4 regions of the Sinorhizobium sp. FG01 genome follow, and region 3 is predicted to be linked to each of the others. Evidence: riboswitches for the same ligand, from Rfam matches in the RefSeq annotation. Region 3 holds a riboswitch; each other region holds the start of a gene.
The links. Region 3 has a riboswitch for cobalamin ahead of bluB (5,6-dimethylbenzimidazole synthase). Riboswitches for the same ligand answer to the same signal wherever they lie in the genome.

Region 1: another riboswitch for cobalamin. It lies ahead of cobU (bifunctional adenosylcobinamide kinase/adenosylcobinamide-phosphate guanylyltransferase); the one in region 3 lies ahead of bluB (5,6-dimethylbenzimidazole synthase).
Region 2: another riboswitch for cobalamin. It lies ahead of CO656_RS07165 (CbtB-domain containing protein); the one in region 3 lies ahead of bluB (5,6-dimethylbenzimidazole synthase).
Region 4: another riboswitch for cobalamin. It lies ahead of CO656_RS15255 (aromatic ring-hydroxylating dioxygenase subunit alpha); the one in region 3 lies ahead of bluB (5,6-dimethylbenzimidazole synthase).

Annotation. Positions count from the first base shown of each region.
Region 1 is NZ_NWTB01000003.1:410,977-415,262, reverse strand. It holds gene CO656_RS04690 (adenylate/guanylate cyclase domain-containing protein) at 1-523, shown strand, start outside; gene CO656_RS04685 (FecR domain-containing protein) at 577-1,554, opposite strand; cobalamin riboswitch at 1,790-2,185, shown strand; gene cobU (bifunctional adenosylcobinamide kinase/adenosylcobinamide-phosphate guanylyltransferase) at 2,318-2,845, shown strand; gene cobW (cobalamin biosynthesis protein CobW) at 2,849-3,913, shown strand; gene cobN (cobaltochelatase subunit CobN) at 4,139-4,286, shown strand, end outside.
Region 2 is NZ_NWTB01000004.1:350,813-355,098, forward strand. It holds gene CO656_RS07150 (glucoamylase family protein) at 1-294, shown strand, start outside; gene CO656_RS07155 (ferric iron reductase) at 306-1,142, shown strand; gene CO656_RS07160 (CbtA family protein) at 1,213-1,998, opposite strand; gene CO656_RS07165 (CbtB-domain containing protein) at 2,176-2,352, opposite strand; cobalamin riboswitch at 2,392-2,669, opposite strand; gene CO656_RS07170 (anthrone oxygenase family protein) at 2,848-3,327, shown strand; partial or broken gene CO656_RS07175 (glyoxalase superfamily protein) at 3,366-3,715, shown strand; gene CO656_RS07180 (cystathionine gamma-synthase family protein) at 3,742-4,286, opposite strand, start outside.
Region 3 is NZ_NWTB01000003.1:279,678-283,963, reverse strand. It holds gene CO656_RS04045 (NAD+ synthase) at 1-1,070, shown strand, start outside; gene CO656_RS04040 (TolB family protein) at 1,074-1,898, shown strand; cobalamin riboswitch at 1,941-2,153, shown strand; gene bluB (5,6-dimethylbenzimidazole synthase) at 2,197-2,958, shown strand; gene CO656_RS04030 (DUF2865 domain-containing protein) at 2,912-4,060, opposite strand; gene CO656_RS04025 (acyl-homoserine-lactone synthase) at 4,203-4,286, opposite strand, start outside.
Region 4 is NZ_NWTB01000008.1:175,386-179,671, reverse strand. It holds gene CO656_RS15265 (L-threonylcarbamoyladenylate synthase) at 1-684, opposite strand, end outside; gene CO656_RS15260 (DUF6656 family protein) at 764-1,366, opposite strand; cobalamin riboswitch at 1,662-1,864, shown strand; gene CO656_RS15255 (aromatic ring-hydroxylating dioxygenase subunit alpha) at 1,967-3,211, shown strand; gene CO656_RS15250 (hybrid-cluster NAD(P)-dependent oxidoreductase) at 3,208-4,286, shown strand, end outside.

The DNA.
Region 1 (4,286 bases), 130 kb from region 3:
TGACAAGGATGCCTTCGGTTTCGGGGCGGGGCAAAGCGTTGCCATCGGCATTGGAATCCACACCGGCCTTGCCTGCGTCGGCAACATGGGCGCCGAGACGCATTTCAACTATTCGGCGGTCGGGGACACCGTCAATGTGGCGGCGCGCATCGAATCCGCCTGCAAGGAGATCGGCTACGATATCCTCGTGTCGGAGGCGACGGCAAATTTGGCTGGCGGCTGCGCCCTGCTGGAGGCCGGAGCATTGGGGCTCAAGGGTAAGAGCACGCGAACGAGGCTCTTTGGAGTCGTTGGCGACGAGCGACTGGCCGAGTCGGATGAATTCGCCGAGCTCTTCGAAGTTCATCGGCGGCTGGTCGACGCTTTGCGCGCACGGTCCCCCGAGAGCCGGCGCATGCTGGGCGTGGCAAAGCTCAAGGCGTCCGCGCTGACGCCCGGCTTGTCGGAGTTCTATCGGCGGATTTCGCGGCGCGGCGAACATTTCATTGGTGAGCCGACGGCGAAGGATGCGGCTGGCGAATAGGTGCTTCGCCGACTGATGCAAAAGGCGCCGCTTTTCCGGCACTTCAATTACAGTCACCGTCGTCCGAACGAACGGTCCTTGCTCCGCTCGTGCGAGTAATCACGGTTGCGCGGCCTGTCCGACCTGTCGAACTTGTTCGGTTTATCGTGCCAGCTCTTGTCGTGTTTGTCCGGCTTGCCCGGCTTTTCTGGTTTTTGGGGCTTGTCCGGTTTGTGAGGCTTGTCGGGTTTGTGAGGCTTGTCGGGTTTGTGAGGCTTGTCGGGTTTGGGTGGCTTGGGTTGGGGCGGCGTCTCGACAGGCGGAGCCGGTTCGGGTGGCGGTGCGACGAGCGGCCGGACCCGATCTGGACGGATCTGGATCTCAGCTGAAAGGCCGCAGCCGGTGCCGCTCCATCCGGGCGACAGCTGCTGCCTGCCGGAGAGGAACGGCAAGGCCTGCTGGTTGCCGAGTGTCCTGAGGATGCTTCGGTCGACCCGTCGCGTATCGGTCATATCGCCATTGGGACGGGCGACCACGCAGTCGCAGCGCCGCGTCAGCTGTTGACAGCCGCCTCGGCCGCAAAATTCGGCAGCGCCGCTCAGGAGCACCACTGCCGTCGTGCCGTCTCCGCCGACGTAAAAGTCGAAGACCGTGCCTCGAACGCCGATGGTTCCGGCCGGTGTCAGGATCTGGTAGGCCGAGTGCCCCGAGTTGCCGCTGATCCAGCGAAACGTTCCCTTCGCCGCCGCGACGGTCAGCTTCTGCACCGATCTCGAGTCGTCGAAGACGAATTTGTCGATGACGACCGACGAGCCGGCACCGACGGCAAGCTTGCTTCCATCTCGGAAGACGAACTGGCCAAGGCCGGATCTGGATGTCCGAATCCGCTCGTCGCGGTGCACCGGGTCCGTGACGACCAGTGGTCCGCTCGCTCCGCTGACCTCAGTCTTGATCCGGATCGCCTGACCAATCGGTTCGGCGGCCTTGCTTGGCATGGAGCCGTAAAGCGCGACACTCAGCGCGACAAATGCGGCACGACGCAGATATGCCATCGCACCCCCTCCAGGCTGAACTGACAAATTCAGTGCCGTGGACATAATCGAACATCGTGGCGAAGCATCGGAGCCGCCTCGGGTTCGAATGCCCGTTTTATCACGCGCTTGGGACGGGCGTCTGCCTACCCGTTCGGATTAGGAGAAAGGCGCCGAGTTGGCGACGCACCTCGCGCTGCCGCAACTTGCCGACCTCGCGTCGCAGACCGTCGATTGACTTTGACGCATCCGCTTCATAATTAACGCATTGGATGGTTCCCCCGCACCGAAGCGGCGCGGGAGAGTAAATGGGAATGTGACGGGCGGACCCACACCGGGCGCCCTTATCGCAGCCGACCCCGCGACTGTAGAACGGTCAGGGTTCGCCATCGGGCATGCCGCACCTCTTCCGGTGAAACTGCATGGGGCAGTTGTCGCGGAATTGGAGGCACGCCGGAAAAGCCACTGGCGTGGCATCGTGAGCAGCCGGGCTGGACGCCTCTCTTTCTACGAATCGTCCGCCTTCACGAGCCAGCAGACGCCGGGAAGGCGAGGCGGACCCGTTCGGGCCCAATAGCGCTGGGCACCGCGTGCGCAGCGCTTGCCCGTGACGCCGAGAGCCAGGAGACCTGCCGTCCATCAGGGCATCGCCCGGGGGAGTCCTCCCCAATGCCAGCACGGAGGTTGTCGTGGCTTATTTATCGTCTTTCGCGCGTGCCCGTCACGCGTCCGCTTGCTATCGTTGCTTTGTCCCCACCAGTTTCCTCGCATGGGATCTGGTCGGATGACATTCTCCAATGCCGGTCCGGTCTTCGTGCTCGGCGGCGCGCGCTCCGGGAAATCCAGTTTCGCGGAGAAGCTCGCCGAAGCCTCGGGGCTCGGGATGCACTATGTTGCGACCGGCCGCGCCTATGACGAGGAAATGCGCGATCGTATCGCCCGCCACCAGGCCGCGCGGCAGGGCAAGGGCTGGGCAACGCACGAGGAACCGCTCGATCTCTCCGGCCTGCTTCGTCGACTGGATGCACCGGAGCGCGTAATTCTTGTCGACTGCCTCACGCTGTGGGTGACGAACCTGATGATGGAAGAGCGCGACATGCCGGCCGAGTTTGCGGCACTTGCCGGCTTGCTGCCTGCCATGCAGGCGCGCGTCATCATCGTCTCCAATGAGGTCGGTCTCGGCATCGTGCCGGAGAACCGCATGGCGCGAGACTTCCGCGACCATGCCGGCCGCCTCCATCAAATCGTCGCGGAGAAGTCCGCCGAAGTCTATTTCGTCGCGGCTGGGTTGCCGCTGAAAATGAAGGGTTGATTCATGACACTTGCAAAGGCCCAGTCGGGCAAGATCCCCGCCACGGTCATCACCGGCTTCCTCGGCGCCGGCAAGACGACGATGATCCGCAACCTGCTGCAGAACGCCGAGGGCAAGCGGATCGCATTGATCATCAACGAGTTCGGCGATCTCGGCGTCGACGGCGACGTGCTGAAGGGCTGCGGCGCTGAAGCCTGCTCGGAAGAGGACATCATCGAGCTCACCAATGGCTGCATCTGCTGCACCGTCGCCGACGACTTCATTCCGACCATGACCAAGCTGCTCGAGCGAGAGAACCGCCCGGATCATATTGTCATCGAGACCTCCGGCCTTGCGCTGCCGCAACCGCTGGTCGCCGCTTTCAACTGGCCCGACATCCGCAGCGAAGTGACGGTCGATGGCGTCGTGACCGTCGTCGACAGCGCCGCCGTTGCCGCCGGCCGTTTTGCCGACGATCACGACAAGGTCGATGCGCTGCGCGTCAATGACGACAACCTTGACCATGAGAGCCCGCTGGAAGAGCTCTTCGAGGACCAACTCACCGCCGCCGACCTCATCGTTCTGAACAAGACCGATCTCATCGATGCTGCGGGCCTCAAGTCCGTGCGTGACGAAGTCGCCTCGCGCATCAGCCGCAAGCCGGCGATGATCGAGGCCAAGAACGGCGAGGTGGCAGCCGCGATCCTGCTCGGGCTTGGCGTCGGCACGGAAGACGAGATCGCCGACCGCAAATCGCATCACGAGATGGAGCATGAGGCCGGCGAGGAACATGATCACGACGAATTCGACAGCTTCGTCGTCGAACTTGGCCCGATTGCCGAACCGGCGGCCTTCATCGACCGGCTCAAGGCCGTCATCGCCGAGCACGACGTTTTACGCCTCAAGGGCTTTGCCGACGTACCCGGCAAGCCAATGCGTCTGTTGATCCAGGCGGTCGGCAGCCGGGTCGATCAATATTACGACCGTGCCTGGGCACCCGGCGAGACGCGCGACACGCGCCTCGTCGTCATCGGCCTGCACGACATGGACGAGGCGGCCGTGCGCGCGGCGATTTCGGCGCTGGCGTGAGGTTGTTTTGAGCGCGTGTGAGAAGAGCCCCTCCCCAACCCCTCCCCACAAGGGGGAGGGGCTCGGCTGGCATTTGCGGCGGCGCTTTCGTTCCCAAAGGGGGGCGGCGTTATGGCACGAACGGCTGATACTCGGGGAAAGAGTGCGTGTGGCACGACCTAACCCCTCCCCATTGTGGGGAGGGGCTGGGGAGGGGTCTCTTCACGAGCCCAGCGGGAAGCAACAATGCATCTCCTCCTAGCCCAGAAAGGCACGATCGCCGACGGCGACGAAGCGATCGATCTCGGGCAAAGCCCGGCCGATATCCTGTTCCTGTCGGCGGCCGATACCGAGCTTGCGTCGATTGCCGCCGCGCATCGCCGGCGCGCGAGCG
Region 2 (4,286 bases), on a different contig from region 3:
CCCTTCGCACCGGACGACTGCCTGGATAGCCTTTCGCATCTGCTCGCGCATTATCCGGCACTGCTTCGCGACGGCCGCCTTCCCGGCGGCTTCAATCCGAGCCTGCCGGGCGCAGGGCGCGAGGGCTGGGTCGACGACAGGATTGTCGGGCTTGACCAGGGGCTGTCCGTCATGATGATCGAGAACTGGAGAAGCGGCCTCATCTGGGAACTGACGCGCAGTATCCCGGACTTCAGCCGGGGGCTGAAAAGGGCTGGATTCGAAGGGGGCTGGCTGACACCCGGCGCGGCTTGATGGGACGGAGCATGGGGCAGGGGCATCGGCAGCGGGAAAGCAGAGCGGTCATGGAGGCGGCTGCCGCGATCGAATGGCTGGCGGCCTCCATTCCGGAGGTCGCCTGTTCGGTCGCGACCTCTGACGCACATTTCCAATCGCCAGACGCTTTCTGGTCGAAGCCGGCAAACCTCGAGACCTGCCTGGCCTATCAGGACCGTTTCGCGTCCGGCATGGACGATAAGATTCGAGCGGCGCACCTGGTCGCCTTCTACAGCCATCAGCTGAGCCTTGCGGCGGGCGCGATCTATCTTGTGAGCGGCCTTGTTCCGGTGGTCGCGGGCCTGCGTTTCGAAACCTATTTGCGTGCCCGCGACGGGAGGTCGCTTGTGGCCGGCCGCTTTCATTTCCTCGTCGACCTTCCGCGGAGCGAGAGTGAGATCGAGCCGGACGAGCCGACTCGACGCTTTCACGATGCCTTCGTTGCGCATCTGAAGCCGGTGATCGCGCTGCTGAAACGCCGCTGCGGCCTGTCAGCGCGCGCGCAATGGCGGTTGGCCGCGGACAGTCTCGCCGGCGCTTTCCTGGAGATCGGGCGGCGGCGGCAACGGGAGGACAGGGCGACGGGGCAGGCGCTGGCGATCGTCAAAAAGGCCCACTCGCCGCTTGCCTCGCGGCAGCTTCACTACGAAAAGATCGAAGCGGCCTCCGGCAGTGGGGGAGAGCTTCGCTCCAGGACCTACCGGATCCGCGGCGGCTGTTGCCTTTTCTATCGTGCCGAGGGCGGCAGCTTCTGCGACACCTGCGTGCTGCTCGAGCCCGAGCTTCGACGAGAGATGCTGCGGGCCCACCTGCTCGATAGCAAATGAGACCCTTGCCTTCTCCCCGCGTGCTGCCCGCAGGCGGGGAGAGGACAAGCGGCGAAGGCGCGGGGGCCGGTTAGTGCGCCCGGAGAAACCGGTCGTTGATGAAACCGGAGACGATGCCGAGCACCAGCCAGAAGGCGAGCGTCGTCGCAAGCGCGGCGACGGCGAACTCGGCGCCGAGCACAGCCGGCACGTTGCTGGAAATGTCGAGCGGCTGCGGCGCACCATAAAGATGGGGAGCGGCGACTAGGACGAGACCCGCGAGCTTGGCGACGATTTCCGGGCGGAGTGCCAGCAGATAGAGTCCCACGGCCGAGAGTAGCACCGTCGCCCCCCACCAGAGCTGCCGGTCGCCAAGCTCGGCCGCCGGAAAGCCCGGCAGTTCCGGCGGCAGGCCTACGGCCGGAAGCAGGTGCACGGCGAGCCAGCCGAAGGCGCCCCAGAGCGCGCCATTGGCAAGCGTGATCGGGTAGCCGATCATCAGGCTGATGCCTGCAAGCAGCAACGAGAAGCCGGCGCCGGTGACCAGATTGGCGGCAAGCGTGCCGGAAAAGCGGCTCATGCCGAACATGATGCCGCCTTCCTCGTGTTCTTCGCCCTCATGGGCATAGGCGGGGGTGACCGGCGAAAGTGCTGCGAGCATCTCGCCTAACATCTGGGATCCTTTCAGCGACGAATGCTGCTGATGATCCGTGGCCGGCTGCTCGCCGGCGGGCTGCCCGGTTGCAGCCGGCGCTTCGCCCTCGAATTCTTCCGCATGCAGGATAAGCGGCGTGACCCGCAATTCCTGGGCGCCGGTCATGAAGACGCCGGCGATCAGCCCGGCCACGACCGCGGCCAGAAGTGTCTTGACGATCATTGTCGATTTTCCTCAGCGGGCGTGGCCGCCTTGCGGTAAGCCGGCCCGATTCCATCGACGCAAGCCGGCGCTTGAAGGCGCGGGCGCGTGCCAGACGCACGACGCGCGCTCCGAGCACCGGAGGGTCGATTGTTGTATCGTTTGGTGTGGAACGCGGCAGGCGCTCCATGACTTCGCTTAGTGGCAGGGGAAGCCGTAGGAATGGCGCGTGTCGTGTGCCGTGTCGTGCAGCACGGCCGAATTCGCCAGGCCGGCACCGAAAACGAGGAAGCCACCGATCATGAGGGCGATGATGCCCGCGGTCAGACGGTCGCTGAGGGAGAGCGGAATGCTCGAAACTGTAGACGTAGCCATGACAACCTCCGTGATGGCAATGGGATATTCCCCTTGGGCACTATGCCCGTATCGCTTGGCAGGTTTCCTGGCTCGCAGCGTCAGGTGCCCAGGCTAGCCTAGTCACCAAGGATTTGCCTCGCCTTCCCAGAACCGAACCGCCCTCTCGCGGCTGTTCCAGTGGCTTCTTCCGGATTGCTCCGGAACGGCAAATTCACGCTGCTCTACAGTCGCGGGGTCGGCAGTGATTGAGATGCCCAGCTTGGGTCCATCCGTCACATTCCCGTTTACTCCCGAAACACGTTCGCATTCCGGGAACCAACCGATCAGCGATGATTAGGTGTGGCCGCCAATGATGTCAATCGCGCCGCGGTGGAAAGTGGAGGAGAGGGTTGCGCGCATTTCGCGTTGCCCGCCACATGGGGAACAACTCCTGATGACTATATCGCATTGGTCGGTTATCTCTTGGGCAGCGCGTGCGGCCGCAGGCCGCACGATCGACCCGGGGTCCGTGCGATGCTTGCCCTTGTTCCTGCCCTGTCCTTTGCCGCCGTCATCGGATCCGGACTTATGGCCGGGCTCTTCTTCGTCTTTTCCGTCTGCATCATGCAGGCGCTGCGGCGATTGCCGGCGGAGCAGGGCGTTGCTGCCATGAACGCGATCAACGTCGTGATCCAGAATCCGTTGTTCTTCGCCGCCTTCATGGGCACGGCGCTGCTCGGCGTGATCCTCATAGCTGCCGCTTTCATCTGGGGCGGGGAGGGGAGCTATCTCCTGGCGGCGGGCGGACTCGTCTACCTCGCCGGCACATTCGCGGTGACGATGGTCTTTAACGTTCCGCTCAACAACGCGCTGGCGAATGCCACTTCGGTCGAGGCCGCCACCGAAGTCTGGCAGCAGCGCTACTTGACCGATTGGGTCTGGTGGAACCATGTCCGCACGATCGCTTCGATAGCTTCGCTCGCCCTTTTCACGCTTGGCTTTCAACGCGGCTGAAGCCTAGGAAAGAGGACGATGAAACTGGGGAGGATCCAATGGCAGTCCGACGCATCGTGCCCAATCTTCAAGTATCCGATCCGCAACGCGCGCGCAGTTTCTATACGGATCTGCTTGGCCTCAACGTGGTGATGGATCACGGCTGGCTGGTCACCTTTGCGGCGGAAGGCGGATCGGCAATGCCGCAGGTCAGCTTTGCCATTGAAGGCGGATCGGGAACGCCGGTGCCGGCGCTCTCGATCGAGGTGGACGATGTCGACGAAGTCTATCGGCGCGCGAAGGCGGCCGGCATCGAAATCGTCTATGACATCACTGACGAACCCTGGGGTGTGCGACGCTCTTCGTGCGCGATCCGTTCGGCAACGTAGTCAATATTCTGACGCATTGATCGGGGGACGGCCCCCGCTCAATGGATCAGACGGTCGTCAGAGCGTTCGCGACGTCGGCGACGAGGTCGTCCGGGTGCTCGATGCCGATCGACAGGCGGATAGTCGATTCGAGCACGCCGATCCGGCGCCGCACCTCGATCGGCACGCCCGAATGAGTCATCGCCGCCGGGTGGCTCGCAAGCGATTCCGTGCCCCCGAGGCTGACGGCGAGCTTGAAGATCTGCAGGGCGTTCAAGAAACGGAAGGCTGCCTCCTGGCCGCCGGCGATGTCGAAGGAGAAGGTCGAGCCGGCGCCGGTGCATTGCGCGGCAAAGGTCCGCCCGACCGGCGAGGCTTCGTCGTGGAAGGGCAGATAGTGGATCCCTTCGACCTTCGGGTGGTCGCGCAGGAACTCGGCGACGATCCGGGCATTCTCGTTCGCCTTCTCCATCCGGACCGACAGCGTTTCGAGCGACCGGCCGAGCATCCAGCAGGAATGCGGGTCGAGCTGCGTGCCGATCGAGCCGCGCAGCGCCTTCACCTGTTTGATCAGCGCCTTCGAGCCGAGCACGGCGCCGGCGATCAGGTCGG
Region 3 (4,286 bases):
GCTTGCCGATGATCTATGCCAATCAGCTCGGCGGGCAGGACGAACTGGTCTTCGACGGCGCGAGCTTCGGCTTCAATGCCGATCGCTCGCTCGCCTTCCAGATGAGCCAGTTCGAGGAGGCGCTCGCGATCTCCGAATGGACGAGGGGTGACGACGGCTGGGTCTCACACAACGGACTCCGGTCTCGCCTGCCGGAATGCGAGGAGGCGGACTATCGCGCCTGCATGTTGGGGCTGCGCGACTACGTCAACAAGAACGGCTTCAAGAACGTCGTCCTCGGCCTGTCGGGCGGCATCGACTCGGCGATCTGCGCGGCGCTCGCCGTGGACGCGCTCGGCGAGGAGCGGGTTCGCACGATCATGCTGCCCTATCGCTATACGTCGCGGGAATCGCTGAAGGACGCCGAGGCCTGTGCCAAGGCGCTCGGCTGCCATTATGACGTCGTTGCGATCGAGGAGCCCGTCGAAGGCTTTCTCAATGCTCTCGCCGACACGTTCGAGGGGACCGAATCCGGGATCACCGAGGAGAACCTGCAGAGCCGCACGCGCGGCACGATCCTGATGGCGATCTCCAACAAGTTCGGCTCGATGGTGGTGACCACCGGCAACAAATCGGAAATGTCGGTCGGCTACGCGACGCTCTACGGCGACATGAACGGCGGCTTTAACCCGATCAAGGACCTTTACAAGATGCAGGTCTATGCACTGTCGCGCTGGCGCAATGGCGCTGTGCCGCCCGGAGCACTCGGCCCCTCCGGCGAGGTCATCCCGCTGAACATCATCGACAAGGCGCCCTCGGCCGAACTGCGGCCCAACCAGACCGACCAGGACTCGCTGCCGCCCTATCCGGTCCTCGACGACATTCTCGAGTGCCTGGTGGAGAAGGAACTGAGTACCGAGGAAATCGTCGCCCGCGGGCATGACGAGGCCACGGTGCATCGGATCGAACACCTGCTCTACATCGCCGAATACAAGCGGCGGCAGTCGGCTCCCGGGGTCAAGATCACCAAGAAGAATTTCGGCCGGGACCGGCGCTATCCGATCACCAACCGTTTCCGCGACCGAGGGTAGATCATGCGCAGTTCGGTGGAGATTTTCGATATTGCCACCGGCGAGACGCAAGTCGTCTGGCAGACGGAGCGGCTGGTCGAGGCGCCGAACTGGTCGCCGGACGGCAAATCACTGATCATCAACGGCGACGGCAGGCTCTATCGGCTTGCCTTTGACGGTTCCGAGCCCGTGGAAATCGACACGGGCTTTGCCGGGCAATGCAACAACGATCACGGCATTTCGCCGGACGGGAAAACGCTGGCGATCAGCGACAAGACCGAATTCGGCAAGTCGGCGATCTATCTGCTGCCGGCCGAGGGCGGCACGCCGCGACTGGTGACGCGCAACCTGCCGTCCTATTGGCACGGCTGGTCCCCGGATGGGAAAACCTTGACCTATTGCGGGATCCGCGACCAGATCTTCGACATCTACACGATTTCGGTCGATGGCGGAGAGGAGCGGCGCCTGACGCATGGCGAGGGCCGCAACGACGGCCCGGACTGGTCGCCGGACGGTGCGTGGATCTATTTCAATTCGAGCCGCACCGGCCGCATGCAGATCTGGCGGGTGAGGCCGGACGGCAGCGATGTCCAGCGCATCACCGACAGCCCTTATGGTGACTGGTTCCCGCACCCGTCGCCGGACGGCAGGCATCTGCTGGTGCTGTCCTATGACGGCGAGGTCTTCGACCATCCGCGCGATCTCGATGTGCGGCTTCGGCTGATGGATCCGGAAGGCAGCAATGCGCGTGTCCTCTTCGAACTCTTCGGCGGGCAGGGGACGATGAACGTTCCGAACTGGTCGCCCAACGGCGATGCCTTCGCCTTCGTGCGTTATCGGCCGGCTTGAGCAGGACGCGGCGCCCCCGCCTTGCGTTTCGCCGGCGGCTGTGCCCATATGCGGCCGTCAGGTGCCCGCTTGCTGCGGGAGAATCGGGAAGCCGGTAGAATTCCGGCACGTGCCCAACGCTGTGACGGTGACGTCTGCGCCAAAAGAGTTCTGAGTATTTTCAGAGCTTTGCCACTGGTTCCTGATGCGATCTGGGAAGGTGGCGCAGCCGAGTGATCCGAAGTCAGAAGACCGGCCTGGCGAGATAGACCGGCCCCGCGCGGACGGCGGGAGGTTGCGCATTGTTGGGGATCGAACGATGCTGCCTGACCCGAACGGCTGCCTTGCGGCGGCCGGTGCCTTTTCGCCGGACGAGCGCGCCGCCGTCTATCGTGCCATCGAGACGCGCCGCGACGTGCGCGACGAGTTCCTGCCCGAACCGCTGCCCGAACCGCTGATCGCCCGCCTGCTCGAAGCGGCGCATCGTGCCCCGTCCGTCGGCTTCATGCAGCCGTGGAACTTCGTGCTCGTACGGCGAATCGAGACGCGGGAGAGGGTCTGGCAGGCTTTCCAGCGCGCCAATGAGGAGGCAGCCGGAATGTTTTCGGGCGAGGCGCAGGCGAAATACCGGTCACTCAAGCTCGAGGGCATACGCAAGGCGCCGCTCGGCATTTGCGTGACCTGCGACCGGACCCGCGGCGGCGCCGTCGTGCTCGGCCGCACGCACAATTCGCAAATGGACGTGTATTCGACGGTTTGCGCGGTGCAGAATCTTTGGCTCGCGGCGCGGTCCGAAGGCGTCGGCGTCGGTTGGGTCAGCATTTTCCACGAGAACGAGGTCAAAGATATCCTCGGAATTCCGGAGCACATCGAAATCGTCGCCTGGCTGTGCCTTGGCTATGTCGATCGCCTCTACCAGCAGCCGGAATTGGCGGTGAAGGGCTGGCGGCAACGCTTGCCGCTCGAGGACCTCGTTTTCGACGAAGGATGGGGCGTCCGCGACAGCCTCGTAACGACCGCCCAAAGGGAAGGTGTCACTCGTTCTGCAGCGGCTGGTAACGCGATCCCCGAGGGTTCTTGAGATCGATCGCGCTCTCTTCCTGTGGCAGGAAGGCAGGACCGACAACGCGGACCTTGCTGCTCTTCGGATCATAGGGGCGCTCTTCCACGGGCTTTGCCCCCGCTGGTCCGAAGGCTGGTGCAGACGGCCCCTCGATCGTCACGACGGAAGGGCTGACCACCGAAAGCTTGGTTCCCGAGGTGGTGCTTTTGTTCTGATCCGTCGTGATCTTCGGAATCTGGCAGCCGCAGATGCCGGGAGAACCGACGTCGCGCACACGATAGGCGAAGGCGTTGGGGAGTTCCCTGTACGGCCTTCCCGTGGACGCCGAAACCATCTGCTCGCTCTCCTCGGTGGCGAGGACGTGATAATAGAGTTCCGTATCGGCGCCGGGGCATCGTGCCCGGCAAAGCTCGGCGTCGCGTCCGAAGTCGGCCGGCGTGGCGTTCGACGAAATCGGGAAAAATGCTCCGTCGCAGGTCCGCACGCACATGGTCCTGAAGCCGCCTGCCGCGCCGTTCTCCATGAATGTGAAATCGTCGGTCGGACCATCGAACAGCAACGGATAGTCCTCGCCGTCCGGCGGGAAGCTTTCGAGGATGTTGCGATGAGCGCGCGCCTCTTCGGTGCCGAATTCATCCGGAACCGTCTCGTCCCAGTTCGGAGCGGCGTCCCCCGAGCAGTCGTTCAATTCCATGGCGGCGAGGATCCGCCGGCGCATGTCCTCATTGCCCTTCGAAATCAGGTGCCGGCGTTGGGCCTTGAGCGTGTGGAGATTGTCCTCCATGCGCGCAATCGCATCGTCAAGCTCGGCACAGGCAGCCGCATTTTCGCTTTCGATGTAGACGACGGACTCGTCGCTGCATTCCATGCGCCGCCTTTCGTTCCTGGCGCGGCGAAGTTCGATGTTCTGCCGCGAAACCGCGCCGGTGAAATCGCGCAGATTGGCGTTTGTCGTGAACGCCGCCGGCAGCTCTGCGAGGCGGGCGCTGAGGCGCGCGCAGACGTCGGTGGCCGATGCCTGCCCAGGCATAGCCAAGGCGAGGGGCAGCAGAGCGGCCGCAAGGTGCATCATCCTCAAGGACGCAGTGGATCGGGACACTGACACTCGTCTTTCCTGCATTTCGCTCCGCTGATCGCGGGACAGGGGCGCCTGTAGTCACATCATACGACGTTAGGGTGAGGGCGCAACGACAAGACGGCGTTTGCGTTAATACGTGTTCCGAGACAGGAAGGGCCGGGCCGCCTGAACGGCCCGGCCATGATTAGGCCGCCCTTGCAGTTTCGAGCGACATGGGCCGTTCGAGCACCGTGCCTTCGATGAGGGCAACGGCCTTCATCTGTCGAAG
Region 4 (4,286 bases), on a different contig from region 3:
GGCGAGCATGCCGGGAGCTTCGATCGTCGCGCCGGCCGCTTCCGGCCGCTCAACGGGAAGGCCGGCGAGCGCCTCGATCTCGGCCGCATCGAGACCCCCCGGCCGAAGCAGCCGCAGCCGGCCGTCTTCGACCTTGATGATCGTCGATTCGAGGCCGATTTCCGCCGGGCCGGCATCGAGGATCAGCTTCAGCTTCGCACCGAGATCCGCCTCCACATGGGCCGCGCTGGTCGGACTGATCTTGCCCGACGTATTGGCGCTCGGCGCCGCCAGCGGGCGCCCAAAATGTGAGATCACCCGCCGGGAAAAACCTTCAGGCATGCGGATCCCGAGCGTGTCGAGGCCGGCCGAGGCAAGCGCGTGCACGGTGCTTTCGGGTCGCTGAGTGAGAATCAGCGTCAGCGGCCCCGGCCAGAAGGCTTCCGCGAGGCGTCGGGAGATGGGGTCGAATATCACATGCGCTTCGGCCATTCCCATGTCCGAGACGTGGCAGATCAGCGGATTGAAACGCGGCCGGCCCTTCATCTCGTAGATGCGGCTGATCGCATCGGCACTCGTTGCGTCTGCTGCAAGGCCGTAGACGGTTTCCGTCGGGATCGCCACGGGCTCACCTTCGGAAAGCACCGCGCAGGCCGTTTCGATCGCCCGATCCGGTTCGCTGCGCGTATCGATGATTTCGGCCATGGCGGTTCTGGTCCTTTCCGTCGCTTCCTTAACGGAGGAGGAGGGAAAACAGAACGATTTTCTTTGTCGTTGACCGGCGTCAGAGGCTGCGAATGATCCGCCGCAGCGCTTCGTCGCGTGCGCCGAGCATCAGGACGTTCTTGAGCGCCACCTTCGGGTCCTGCGTCCGGAAGATCAGGCCGTTGCCCCGAACATTTCGATCGAGGACCATCCGCCCCTCTTCGGTGCCGGGTTGAATGGCCACGGCGAAATACATGCGCGAGTAGCTTGTCTGTATGCGTTCGAAGAAGTGCGCCTCGTCGCCGAGGTCGGAGAAGAAGTTGGCAAAGTAGAACGCCCAGGTGACGTCTCGCGATCGAGCGAGATGAGTCCGCGCCGCGGTGACATGGCAATAGCCGAGGTGGGGACTGTCGGCGAGGGTCCTGTGGAAGATCATCTTCGGGAACTGGATCGAGGCATGAAAGCCGTTGATCCGCCTGTGTGTCGTCTCTCCCGCCGCCTGTAATCTCTGTCCGGTTCTCTCTGCCACTTCCTCATGCGTCATGTAGCGGCGCTGTTCGGGCAACCACGGCCGGCGCCGCTCGATTCGGCCCGTGCGCAGGAACTCTGTATGGCCGCCCGCCGTTTTCGGCGCCGGCGCCTGCGGTTTGCCTGAGGCGTCGTAATATCTGATTTTTGCCATCGACCTCTGCGTCACTTGTCGCTGAACGGACTGAACCGTCAGCGAACGCTAAATCACTATGGTTAATAGAGTATTTCGGGCGCCCGCGCATCGCTTTATGTCGCAAAATGGCCCGTGATCTTCGCGGCCTGGATGCCGCTGCAAAAAAAAGCGCCATTTGCCGAAAAATGTATCTATCACATTGTTTATTATAGAAGATGTCACAGGACTTCCAACGCGCGCGCATCGAAAATCTTTGTCGTCTTTCTGGAATGGAATGTCGCGCACCGGCAATTGCCGAGCCTGTCTGGCCGCTTAGATTCGAATTGCTCAAGGTGCCGCTTCTTCGCAGGGAGGGGCGGAGAATTGGGAAGCCGGTCAAATCCCGGCGCTGCCCCCGCAACGGTGGTGGAGTGAACCCCCGGCATAAGGCCACTGGACAATCGTCCGGGAAGGCGCCGGGCAGGGCCCTCGGGCCGCTCCAGAGCCCGGAAACCAGCCTTGAGGAAAACGACCGTAACTGGTTGCGGCGGGCAGCCGGATCGGAGCCAAGGCGCACGGCATCTCTCCGGCGCGGTTCCTGTCCTGCCTGCCCGAAACAGGGCTAACGAGGACATGGGCATGGACATCCAGAACGAAATGCTGCGCAAGCTGAAGACCCGCCGCGAGGGCTACAGCCTCGATCGGGCCTTCTACATCGACCCGGACTATTACCGTCAGGACCTGGAGAATATCTGGTACAAAGACTGGCTATTCGTCGGCCACGACTGCGAAATCCCGCGTCCCGGCAATTACTTCACGCTGCAGGTCGGCGACTATCCGATCGTCATCGTGCGCGATCGCCAGGGGGCGGTCCGAGCGCTGCACAATTCCTGCCGCCACCGCGGCTCGCGCGTTTGCACCCAGCACAAGGGATCCTCGGCCAAGCTCGTTTGTCCCTATCACCAGTGGACCTACGAACTCGATGGCAGGCTGCTCTTCGCCCGGCAGATGCCGGAGGATTTCGATCCGGCCCAGCACAGCCTGAAGCCGGTCAATTGCGAAACGGTCGGCGGCTATATCTTCATCAGCCTTGCCGAGCGGCCCATGGATTTCCAGCCCTTCCGCGACACGGTTGCAGCCTATCTCGCGCCGCATCGCCTCGGCGAAACCAAGGTCGCCTATGAAAGCACCATCGTCGAGAAGGGCAATTGGAAGCTCGTCTGGGAGAACAACCGCGAGTGCTACCATTGCGCCGCCAACCATCCGGAACTCTGCCGGACCTATCCCGAGGCTCCGACTGTGACGGGCGTCCAGGGCGCCATGGACGATCCGGAAATCGGTGCCCATTGGGAGAGATGCGAGGCGGCGGGGCTGCCGAGCGCCTTCAAGATCGGGCCGACCGGCCAGTTCCGCATGACGAGGATGCCGCTGATCAACGGGGCGGAGAGCTATACGATGTCCGGCGAGAAGGCGGTCCGCAAGCAGCTTTCCGGCGACATAAGCGCGAACCGCATCGGCACGCTGCTGCTCTTCCATTACCCGACGACGTGGAACCACATCCTCGGCGACCATGCGATCACCTTCCGCGTGCTGCCGCTCGGGCCGGAACTGACGCAGGTCACGACGAAATGGCTCGTCAGCAAGGATGCGGTCGAAGGGGTCGACTATACCCTCGAAGACCTCACCCATGTCTGGACCGAGACCAACGACCAGGACCGGCAGATCGTCGAGGAAAACGCCTTCGGCATCCGCTCGCCGGCCTATGAGCCGGGTCCCTATTCGGCCGAACACGAGGGCGGGGTCATGCAGTTCGTCGACTGGTATTCGCGCTTCATGCAGGATCGCCTGCAGGGCAGCGCCGCTCCTCTGTCGCGGGTGGCATGACGATGGAAATGGCACGCTCCTTTCACCACTTCGACGAACTGCAGCCCTGGAAAGATCGCCAGTTCCTGCTCGAATGCATCTCCGCGGTCGGCGAGACCGCGGACGTGATGACCTTCACCTTCCGGTCCGACAGGCCGGCCTGGTTCCGCTACCTGCCCGGGCAGTTCGTGACGCTGGAACTCCCCGTCGGCGAGGAACCGGTGATGCGCACCTATACGCTATCGTCCTCGCCGTCCCGCCCGCTTTCCGTTGCGGTCACGGCCAAGGCGCAGTCGAACAGCATCGGCACGCGCTGGATGTTCGACAATCTCAGGCCTGGCATGACGTTGAAGGCGCTGGGGCCGCTCGGCGATTTCAGCTTCGTGCGCCATCCGGGCGAAAAATATCTGTTCGTCTCGGCAGGCTCCGGCATCACGCCGATGATGTCGATGACGCGCTGGATGGCGGATTGCGCGCCGGACACGGATGTGACCTTCATTTCCTGTGCCCGGCAGCCGGAGGATCTGCTGTTCAAGCCGGAGCTGGAGATCCTCGCCCGCCAGATGCCGCGTCTCAATCTCGGCTTCCTGGTGGAAGGACACGAAGCGCGTCACGGCTGGCACGGCCTGCGCGGCCGTATCGATGCGACGAAGCTGCCGCTGCTTGCACCGGACTTTCTGGAGCGAACGGTCTTCTGTTGCGGCCCCGAACCCTTCATGCGCGGGGTTCGGGAGATGCTGGAGGGGGCCGGTTTCGATATGGCCCGCTACCACCAGGAAAGCTTCCAGCCGGCGGCGGCGCCGGCGGCAGAGGAACTCGCCATCCGCGCCGGCTCGGCGGCCGGCGCTCAAGGCGAGGCGGCCCGGGTAACCTTCACCATGAGCGGCAAGGAAGTCTCGACCGTCCCCGGCCAGACGATCCTGCAGACAGCACGCGCCAACGGGGTCAGGATCGGTGCGGCCTGCGAGGGCGGCATCTGCGGCACGTGCCGCGTCTTGAAGATCGCCGGCGAAGTCGAGATGAACCACAATGGCGGTATTCTCGATGACGAAGTCGACGAGGGCTACATCCTCGCCTGCTGCTCGCGGCCTATCGG